DNA from 3 places in the Streptococcus hongkongensis genome. Region 3 is predicted to be linked to each of the others. Evidence: predicted binding sites of a transcription regulator. Region 3 holds the regulator's gene; each other region holds the start of a gene.
The links. The regulator CtsR, encoded in region 3, represses protease genes until heat stress. The targets are predictions, from matches to a motif close to TTGGTCAAAAAAGGTCAAANA.
Positions count from the first base shown of each region.

Region 1 (3,285 bases), on a different contig from region 3:
TGGTGTCATTGTTAAGCTTGTCTTACAGATTCCATCTATTTATTTATTCCATGCTTATGGCCCTCTACTTGCAACCACCTTTGGATTGCTCTTGCCAATTGTTTTGATGATTCGTCGTTTGCATCAAGTAACTAGATTTAATCGGAATTTACTTTTCCGCCAAATTTTATTACTCACCATACTAACTGTCGTCATGGGAATTGTTGTTGCACTTGGCAACTGGCTATTAGGATTCTTCTTATCAACTGATGGCCGTATTGTCAGTCTCCTTTATTTATTGATTATTGGCGGCCTTGGATTTGTAGTCTATGGTTACTTAACATTACTTACCCATCAATTGGATAAATTGATTGGCAATAGCAGAGCAAATAACTTGCGACGCAAATTTAATATCACTTAAGTCTGAGAGTGGTACAAAAATCAGTAATTCCGTAGCAATTTGATTTTGTCGTCCTACCTCCGCAAAGTTGAGTAGGGCTGTAACAGTTGATTTTCAAGGTATTAGAGCCCACTCAATAACTGCGTAACATACATAAATCTTTATAAAAAGAGAGTTTGAGAACACTTGTTCCAGACTCTTTTTAGTGGCTTCGTACTCTAATTGAATTGATCGTAAAACATGTAAATTATAGGTGTATGGATTGAAAAATAACTGCAAAAATTGAAGAATTCTGCTATAATGTTACAAGTGAAAAAAATAAGAAGGAAGTAAACAACAATGGGAAAATTTCAAGTTATTTCGCATCCACTAATTCAGCACAAATTATCTATTTTGCGTCGTGAAACGACGTCAACAAAAGATTTTCGTGAGTTAGTCAATGAAATCGCAATGTTAATGGGATATGAAGTATCTAGAGATCTTCCACTTGAAGATGTAGAGATTACTACACCTGTCTCAAAAACAGTTCAAAAGCAATTAGCTGGGAAAAAATTAGCTATTGTTCCAATTTTAAGAGCAGGTATTGGAATGGTTGATGGCTTTCTAAGTCTTGTTCCAGCTGCTAAGGTTGGACATATTGGTATGTATCGTGATGAAGAGACCTTTGAACCTGTTGAATACTTAGTAAAATTACCAGAAGATATTGACCAACGTCAAATCTTTGTTGTTGACCCAATGTTAGCAACAGGTGGTTCTGCAATCTTAGCAGTAGATTCATTGAAAAAACGTGGTGCAGCTAATATCAAATTTGTCTGCTTAGTGGCAGCGCCAGAAGGTGTTAAAAAATTACAAGATGCCCATCCAGATATTGATATCTTTACAGCAGCCTTGGATGAAAAGCTAAATGAGCACGGCTACATTGTTCCAGGTCTTGGTGACGCTGGTGACCGCTTGTTTGGTACTAAGTAAAGATCCGGGGGATCTTTACTTAGATGAGCCCTGAAACAAAGGCGCGAGTCCTCAGACTCCAGTGGCTGTTTACTTAGATAAGATCAGAAATGGAGACAGAAGAACACTGGTGTACTTTTATTTATTAAGCATTAAAGTCAGGTGCCTTGAGTGTCTTTTCTGAAATGAAGCTTGATTCAGAGAACTTTCTAGTTTATTGGCTAGAAAGTTTTTTAAAAGTAAGTTTATTATTTGACCTATATTGACCAATAGACTATAATAAGGTCATCATTATAGATTACCTATTTTAGAGTATCATCTCAAAAATAGTAAATTAGATTGGAGAATTTTATGATTCCTGTTGTTATTGAACAAACAAGCCGTGGTGAACGTTCTTATGATATCTATTCACGTCTTTTAAAAGATCGTATTATTATGCTAACGGGTCCAGTTGAGGATAATATGGCAAATTCTATTATTGCTCAGCTATTATTCTTGGATGCACAAGATAATACCAAAGATATTTACCTTTATGTAAATACTCCAGGTGGCTCTGTTTCTGCAGGGTTAGCAATTGTAGATACAATGAATTTTATTAAATCTGATGTCCAAACGATTGTTATGGGGATGGCAGCTTCGATGGGAACAATTATTGCCTCATCAGGTACAAAAGGTAAACGATTTATGTTGCCAAATGCTGAATACCTTATCCACCAACCGATGGGGGGAGCTGGAAGTGGTACGCAACAATCAGATATGGCTATCGTTGCGGAGCAATTGTTAAAAACTCGTAAACGTCTAGAAAAAATCTTAGCAGATAATTCTGGTAAAACAATTAAGCAAATTCATAAAGATGCTGAAAGAGATTACTGGATGGATGCTAAGGAAACCTTAGCATATGGTTTCATTGATGAAATCATGGAAAATAATAGCCTTAAATAAAACATGCCCTTGAAAAAGGATGGTATCCCGAAAGTTAGACAAAAACTCTAACGATTGGGATGCTTTTTATTTTATAGGAGAATTTGGATAAAAATAATGAGCTTTATCAACTGTTTACAGGACATTATGTTATAATCAAGATATGTTAGTCATAAATGAAGATCTTATTATAATTGAAGATGCCATTGATTCTTTGGTTAATGAGTTGGTAAGTTCTCCTGAATTTATTAATTATAAAGAAAAACTAAAGATAGTTGATAATGATCACGAGCTGCAAGAGTCTATTTCAGAGCTAAAGCAATTAACAGATAACTATACTCAAGAAGAATTTATTAGGTTTCGGCCGGAATTGAGAGAAATGAGGAAATCAATTTTGGCTAAGAAAAAGGAACTTGATACCAGTCCCAATATCATTGCGTTAAGATATGCTGAGATAGCATGCCAAGAAATCTTAGCTAAAATAAGCCAACAACTTGCTAGTGCTGTATCACCTACGATATTTATCGACACAGGTTTGCCATTGGCATCTAGAAAAAAACACCCAAAGCATGGGCGGTACCAAAATATCAAAGAAAAGGATTGAACATGTATTCAAAACAAGATAGAATCGGAATTATTATTTATTTATATTATAATCGTGATGCTAGAAAAGTGACAAAGTATGGTGATTTATATTATCATTCCAAACGCTCTAGATATTTGGTCTTATATATTAATACAGAGGATGTTGATAGTAAAATCAAAGAAATTGGAAAGTTAAAATTTATAAAAGATGTGAAATTATCTGGATTTGACGACATTAATCATGACTTTGTTGGTAATTTACATCGTCAAGACGAGATGGCATCTGGAATTATCTGACAATTAAATAAGCTAAAAAAAGCCTAAAAATACTATTTTATGGCTTTTTTATTTTATTTTAAAAAATGTATTCTAAATTATTGACAATTTTCAGATAATTCTGTATTCTTATTATCATACTAAAAATACTTTTCAACTTAAGGGGATTTTATATG
Region 1 is NZ_JBRUGD010000008.1:64,418-67,702, forward strand. Features, by position in the region: gene ACVRZD_RS06355 (putative polysaccharide biosynthesis protein) at 1-400, shown strand, start outside; gene upp (uracil phosphoribosyltransferase) at 719-1,348, shown strand; gene clpP (ATP-dependent Clp protease proteolytic subunit ClpP) at 1,679-2,269, shown strand; gene ACVRZD_RS06370 (YlbF/YmcA family competence regulator) at 2,412-2,852, shown strand; gene ACVRZD_RS06375 (YlbG family protein) at 2,855-3,130, shown strand; gene ACVRZD_RS06380 (ABC transporter substrate-binding protein) at 3,283-3,285, shown strand, end outside.
Region 1: a site for CtsR is predicted at 1,577-1,597, ahead of clpP (ATP-dependent Clp protease proteolytic subunit ClpP). Genes of this name have one in related genera too.

Region 2 (3,285 bases), on a different contig from region 3:
GGGCACCGACTAATTTAGAAACCGCATGTTTTTCCATATACTCTGACATGTCAAAACGAATCATGTTATCAGCACTACCAAAGAGTTCGATAGCTAATTGTTTCGATAATTCAGTTTTGCCGACCCCAGTTGGCCCTACAAATAGGAAAGAACCAATAGGACGATTTGGTGAGCCGAGACCAACGCGATTACGACGAATAGCTTTTGCAATCTTATCAACGGCATCGTCTTGCCCAATGACATGAGATTTAAGGTCATCTGCTAGGTGAATCAATTGCGATTGTTCTTTTTCTTTTAACTCGCCAACAGGAATACTCGTTTTTTCTTCAAGGATACTCTCAATTGTTTTTTCGGTGATGATCGGCGTATCTTCTTGTTCAACTTTTTGTTTTTGTAAGTCTTTATATTTAATGATTTGATCACGGAAATAAGCTGCGCGTTCATAGTCTTCATCACGAGTAGCTTGCGCTTTTAAGTTTTCAGCTTCGACGAGACGCTGATCAATCTCTTTTGGATCAACGAAGGTTAAAGTCAAATTCAATTTTGAACCAGCCTCGTCCAATAGATCAATGGCTTTATCTGGTAAAAAACGATCTTGAATATAACGATTAGATAATGTTGCTGCTGCACTAATGGCATCATCAGTATATTTCACATGATGGTAATCTTCATATTTACCTTGAATACCTTTTAGAATAGTTATTGTTTCTTCAACAGATGGCTCTTCAACTTTGACAGGTTGCATTCTCCGTTCAAGGGCGGCATCTTTTTCAATGATACGGTATTCATTTAGAGTTGTTGCCCCAACAAGTTGTAACTCGCCACGAGCTAAGGCTGGTTTTAAAATATTTCCAGCATCCATATTCCCGTCACCAGCATTCCCGGCACCGACAATTTCATGAATCTCATCAATAAATAAAATGACATCTTGTCGATTTCTGATTTCTTCCATCAATTTTTGCATGCGTTCTTCAAACTGGCCACGGATGCCTGTTCCTTGAACAAGACTGACCACATCTAAGCGGATGACTTGTTTCCCCTGGAGTTTATAGGGAACATCACTATCAACAATTTTTTGGGCTAACCCTTCGACGACAGCCGTTTTCCCAACACCAGGTTCTCCGATTAGGACGGGGTTATTTTTAGTTCGTCGATTTAGAATTTCAATAACGCGTGTGATTTCTTCATCGCGTCCAATTACAGGGTCTATGCCACCTTTACGAGCAATGTCAGTCACATTAATACCAAATTCTTCAAGTAAGCCTTTAGCTTGCTGATTTGTCTGTGACGCTTGGTGGCGAGAAGACTGTTGGTTAGGGATTTTTCCATTGTTCCCACCATTACCTCCGGCTTGTGTTGGAGGGGTATTTGGAAGATCTCCAAAAGATCTAAAGTTATTGAGATCTCCAAAGAAATCATCAAAAAATGGATTGACTGGATCCTGTTTTGACTCATTTCGAGCACCAATACCACCTAAAATGGAATTATTAGCATCAGTTTTCATGATTTGGTAACAATTTTGACACAAATCAATTTGTTTTTGTTTCCCATTGACATTAGTATATAAATGGATTGAAGCTTCATTTAATTGACAATTTTGACAGAGCATAGAATACCTCCATTGCATTTCTATTAACGTGATTGACTTATAGTCAAACAAGGTCAAACTTTATAACCATATTATAGCACCCTCTTAGAGGAAATCAAGTAAAAAGTTCCTTGTTTTAGCACTCTATTATTAGGAGTGATAAATGCATGATTTACTGTTTTTAATAGGATAAAAGAAAGATCCTGAATAGTATGACTGAAAAGATTGAGAAAATTATCTCTTTTAGTGTTTGTTTAGGGTAATTTGTGTTAAAATAATATGGAAAACTTAGAAATAGGAGAATTGAAATGGAATCACATTTAGTGAGAATCATCAACCGCCTTGAATTAATGGTTAATGACGGTGGCAATTTAAAAAGAAATTTTGAACGTGATGGTGTAGTTGTAGCAGAAGTATCATTTGCTAACGATCTTGAAACTGGACCAGTTTTTACATTACGTGATGTTGATGCACGTGAATCATATTCATTTGATAGCATTGATTTAATTGCAATGGAAATTTACGATTTATTATATTAATGACTTCAATAGTTTTGTAGTGGAAAACTTGCATTAGCAGGTTTTTTATTTTTGTATTGTATTATTATACAGCAAGTGTTATAATTATTTCATTGTTTTTTATTATTTAGGAACTTTGGAGTATAAATATGAATTTTTCTTTTCTGCCACACTATTGGGGCTACTTTAATTATGGCGTCCTCGTCACAATTTTAATTTCAATTTCAGTCGTATTTTTTGGTACTATACTAGGTGTTTTTATTACTTTTTTAAAAAGAAGTTCTTTTCCACCATTGAGATTGCTCGCTAACTTTTATGTCTGGATCTTTCGTGGCACACCTATGGTTGTTCAAATAATGATTGCCTTTGCTTGGATGCATTTTAATCAGATGCCGGTCATTGAATTTGGCGTTTTAAATCTTGATTTTTCACGCCTCCTACCTGGGGTAATTATTATTTCATTGAATAGCGGCGCCTATATATCAGAAATTGTCAGAGCGGGAATTGAAGCTGTTCCAGCAGGCCAGTTAGAAGCTGCCTATTCTTTAGGGATTCGTCCTAAAAATGCTATGCGTTATGTTATCTTACCTCAAGCTTTTAAAAATATTTTACCAGCTCTGGGCAATGAATTTATTACTATTATTAAAGACAGTGCCCTCTTGCAAACAATTGGTGTTATGGAATTATGGAATGGTGCGCAATCTGTTGTTACTGCTACCTATCTACCAATTACGCCATTATTATTTGCTGCATTTTATTACTTAATGGTGACAACTGTCATGTCACAGTTACTACAATTACTAGAGAAAAAAATGGGACAGGGAGCTAAGAGTTTATGAATCAAACGCTATTAACAATCGAAGGGTTACATAAATCCTTTGAGAATAATCATGTTCTCAAAGGAATTGACTTGAGTATCGAAAAAGGAGAAGTTCTTGTAATCATCGGACCATCTGGTTCAGGGAAATCAACCTTGTTGAGAACGATGAATTTATTAGAAGTTCCAAGTCAGGGGAAAATTACCTTTGAAGGTGTCGACATTACTGATAAGAAAAATGATATTTTCAAAATGCGTGAAAAAATGGGAATGGTTTTTCAACAGTTTAATCTCTTTCCTAATATGACCGTTATGGAAAATATTACAATCTCACCAATTAAAACAAAAGGCATTAGTAAAAG
Region 2 is NZ_JBRUGD010000004.1:55,397-58,681, reverse strand. Features, by position in the region: gene ACVRZD_RS03395 (ATP-dependent Clp protease ATP-binding subunit) at 1-1,609, opposite strand, end outside; gene ACVRZD_RS03390 (DUF1797 family protein) at 1,897-2,127, shown strand; gene ACVRZD_RS03385 (amino acid ABC transporter permease) at 2,256-2,945, shown strand; gene ACVRZD_RS03380 (amino acid ABC transporter ATP-binding protein) at 2,942-3,285, shown strand, end outside.
Region 2: a site for CtsR is predicted at 1,649-1,669, ahead of ACVRZD_RS03395 (ATP-dependent Clp protease ATP-binding subunit). Genes of this name have one in related genera too.

Region 3 (3,285 bases):
GAAGTGCAAAGAGTAATCCGATAGCTATGCCACCGATGATTGCAATTAGAAGCTTCAAACTTGCATCGGCAAGGGAAAAATAACCTGTCACTAAGGCTGTAAGTGCAAATTGAAAGGCAACAAGGGCACTAGCGTCATTCAATAAGCCTTCAGAAGTGAGGGTGCTTTTGAGTCGATTAGGAAACTGGAAGCGTTTGGCTAAGGACAAAAAAGCTACGGCATCTGTTGGTGCCAAAGCAGCTCCCATGGCGAAACATAAGGCAAGTGGCAACTCAACAGGCAACAAGGTTTTAATGCTAATTCCCATGATGATAGTGGAAATCATGACAGCAGGTAAAATGAGGTAAAGGACAAGACCACGTGATCGGATGAAACTCTTGACATCACTTTCTTGCCCCTCACGGAAGTTTAAGGGGGCAATAACGAAAGCTAGGAAGAGTTCCGGATCAATGATTAATTGCTGTCCTTTATTAAAAATGCCATACAGAATTCCAAAAAAGAGCTGAATGGCGGGAAGTGGGATTTGTGGAAAAATCCGATTAATAACGTTTGATAATATAAGAGAAAGAAGAAAGCTTATGACCAGTATAGGAATAGACATATTACAGTTTGTCCTGATCTTGCTTTATTTTGTTTTCTTGTTGAAACTCTTCTTTTAATAAAGCGATTTTTTGATCTATGCGAGTGATGTCTTGATGCTCAATAAGACGGTGACATCTTTCTTTTTCTAGGCCAATCAGTTTTTTCTTAATCTTTTTAGCTTTTTTAAGATCTTTACAAGTGAAATCTCTGCAGTTAGCAGTATCCAATTTATCGTAAAGGTATTTTTGGCGCATTTCTTGAACACGACTTACAATAGTTGACTCAGTCAGCATTTCTTCTCCTTGGGAATCAGACTCAAATTCCCTAATTTTAATATGATTGATTATTTTGGATAAAACACAGATAATCCCTTTATGACACATTTTAGCTCAGAAAATAAATTAACTCAAGGAAAAACTCTATTATATAAGAAAAGCGCTTACTATCTAATCTTTTTTTAAAAGGCTTTTAATGTTTTGCCTTGACTTTGCTATACCAGTTTGTTACACTTGACTAGTAAATTAGTTTGTGAGTTAGTATATGTGTTCCACATCATCGTTTCTCTCTATTTTTACAAAAAGTTTTATAGAAAGGAAGTAGATGATTATGGCACAAGGTACAGTTAAATGGTTTAATGCTGAAAAGGGTTTCGGTTTTATTTCAACTGAAAATGGTCAAGATGTCTTCGCACATTTCTCAGCAATCCAATCTAATGGTTTTAAATCTTTAGATGAAGGACAAAAAGTAGAATTTGATGTTGAAGAAGGTCAACGTGGCCCTCAAGCAGTAAACATCGTTAAATTGTAATTTACAATTAACCATGTATAAATGGATGAGTACCTTTTGGTACTCATTTTTTGTTAGCCCTACTAGATATTTCCATTTGCATTAACAGAGAGCATTTTGTTATAATAAAAGTCAGTTTTAGTCAAAAATCAGGAACTACTAATTAATGATGAATTAAAGGAGTGAGATTATGCCAAACAAAAACACATCAGACAGCATTGAAGAATATATCAAAGGACTTCTGGCACACTCAGGAATTGCTGAGATTAAGCGTTCATTATTGGCAGACTCTTTCCAAGTTGTTCCTAGTCAAATTAACTATGTCATTAAAACACGCTTTACAGAAAGTCGTGGTTATGAAGTAGAAAGCAAACGAGGCGGCGGTGGCTATATCCGGATTGCAAAGGTTCATTTTTCAGATAAGCATCAGTTGATTGGCTCAATGCATGCTACATTGGGGGATCGTGTGAGTCAGCAGGCTTTTACTGATACCATTCAACTATTATTTGACGAAAAACTGGTCACAGAGCGAGAAGGGAATATCATTCTTGCTATGGCAACAGATGATGTTTTGGGTGAGGATGCTTCAAGTATTCGAGCACGCATGTTGTATCGTTTGTTACGACGTATTGACAGAAAGGGAAGCATTAATGATTGAGTATTCACTAAAAATGCAAGAGATATTTAAGCAGGCACAATACCAAGCTACACGTTTTGGCAGTTCCCATTTGGAGACCTGGCATCTCTTATTAGCCATGGTAAAAGTTGAAGATTCTCTTGCCGGATTAGTTTTCAATGAATTTAATAGTAAAATTGCAGATGAAGAATATGAAGCAGCAGCTATTTTAGCTCTTGGTAAAAGCCCTCAAGATGATATTAAAGAGCTTAATCTGTTAGCTCAGTCAAAGACACTCTCTAATATTTTAAAGTTTGCTGAGATGATTAGATTGGTTACTAATGCGTCAGAAGTTGGTTCAGAACACGTTCTCTTTGCCATCTTGCTCAATCCAGACATTATGGCGGTTCGTCTGCTTGAAATGGCTGGTTATAAAATAAAAGATGACGGACAAGGACAACCCAAACTGGCCGATCTTCGAAAAGCAGTGGAAATTCATGCGGCTTACAGTAAAGAAACGATTAAGGCTATTCATGAGTTACGTAAACCTAAAAAAGCTAAAGGTGCGGGAACTTTCTCAGATATGATGAAGCCTGCTAGTACAGCTGGTGATTTGTCAGATTTTACCAGAGACTTAACAGAAATGGCAAGTCAAGGATTACTTGAACCAGTGATTGGTAGAGATAAAGAAATTACCCGCATGATTCAAGTTCTGAGTCGGAAAACCAAGAACAATCCTGTTTTAGTAGGGGATGCTGGTGTCGGTAAGACAGCTCTTGCTTATGGCTTAGCACAACGTATTGCCAATGGTTCTATTCCTTATGAACTGCAAGATATGCGTGTTTTAGAACTTGATATGATGAGTGTTGTTGCTGGAACGCGTTTCCGTGGGGATTTCGAGGAACGAATGAATCAAATCATTGATGATATTGAAAGTGATGGGAAAATCATTCTTTTTGTCGATGAACTCCATACAATTATGGGGTCAGGCAGTGGCATTGATAGTACATTAGATGCAGCTAATATTTTAAAACCTGCCTTATCACGTGGAACACTACATATGGTTGGGGCAACGACACAAGAAGAGTACCAAAAGCATATTGAAAAAGATGCCGCTTTGTCACGTCGCTTTGCTAAAGTGCTGATTGAAGAACCAAATTTGGAAGATGCCTATCAGATTTTACTGGGACTGAAAGCTTCTTATGAAAACTTCCATAACGTTACAATTTCTGACCAAGCTGTTAAAACAGCTGTTAAGGTAGCTCATCGCTATCTTACTAGCAAAAATCTCCCGGATTCTG
Region 3 is NZ_JBRUGD010000014.1:57,142-60,426, reverse strand. Features, by position in the region: gene ACVRZD_RS08945 (cation:proton antiporter) at 1-601, opposite strand, end outside; gene ACVRZD_RS08940 (hypothetical protein) at 603-875, opposite strand; gene ACVRZD_RS08935 (cold-shock protein) at 1,189-1,389, shown strand; gene ACVRZD_RS08930 (CtsR family transcriptional regulator) at 1,559-2,026, shown strand; gene ACVRZD_RS08925 (ATP-dependent Clp protease ATP-binding subunit) at 2,019-3,285, shown strand, end outside.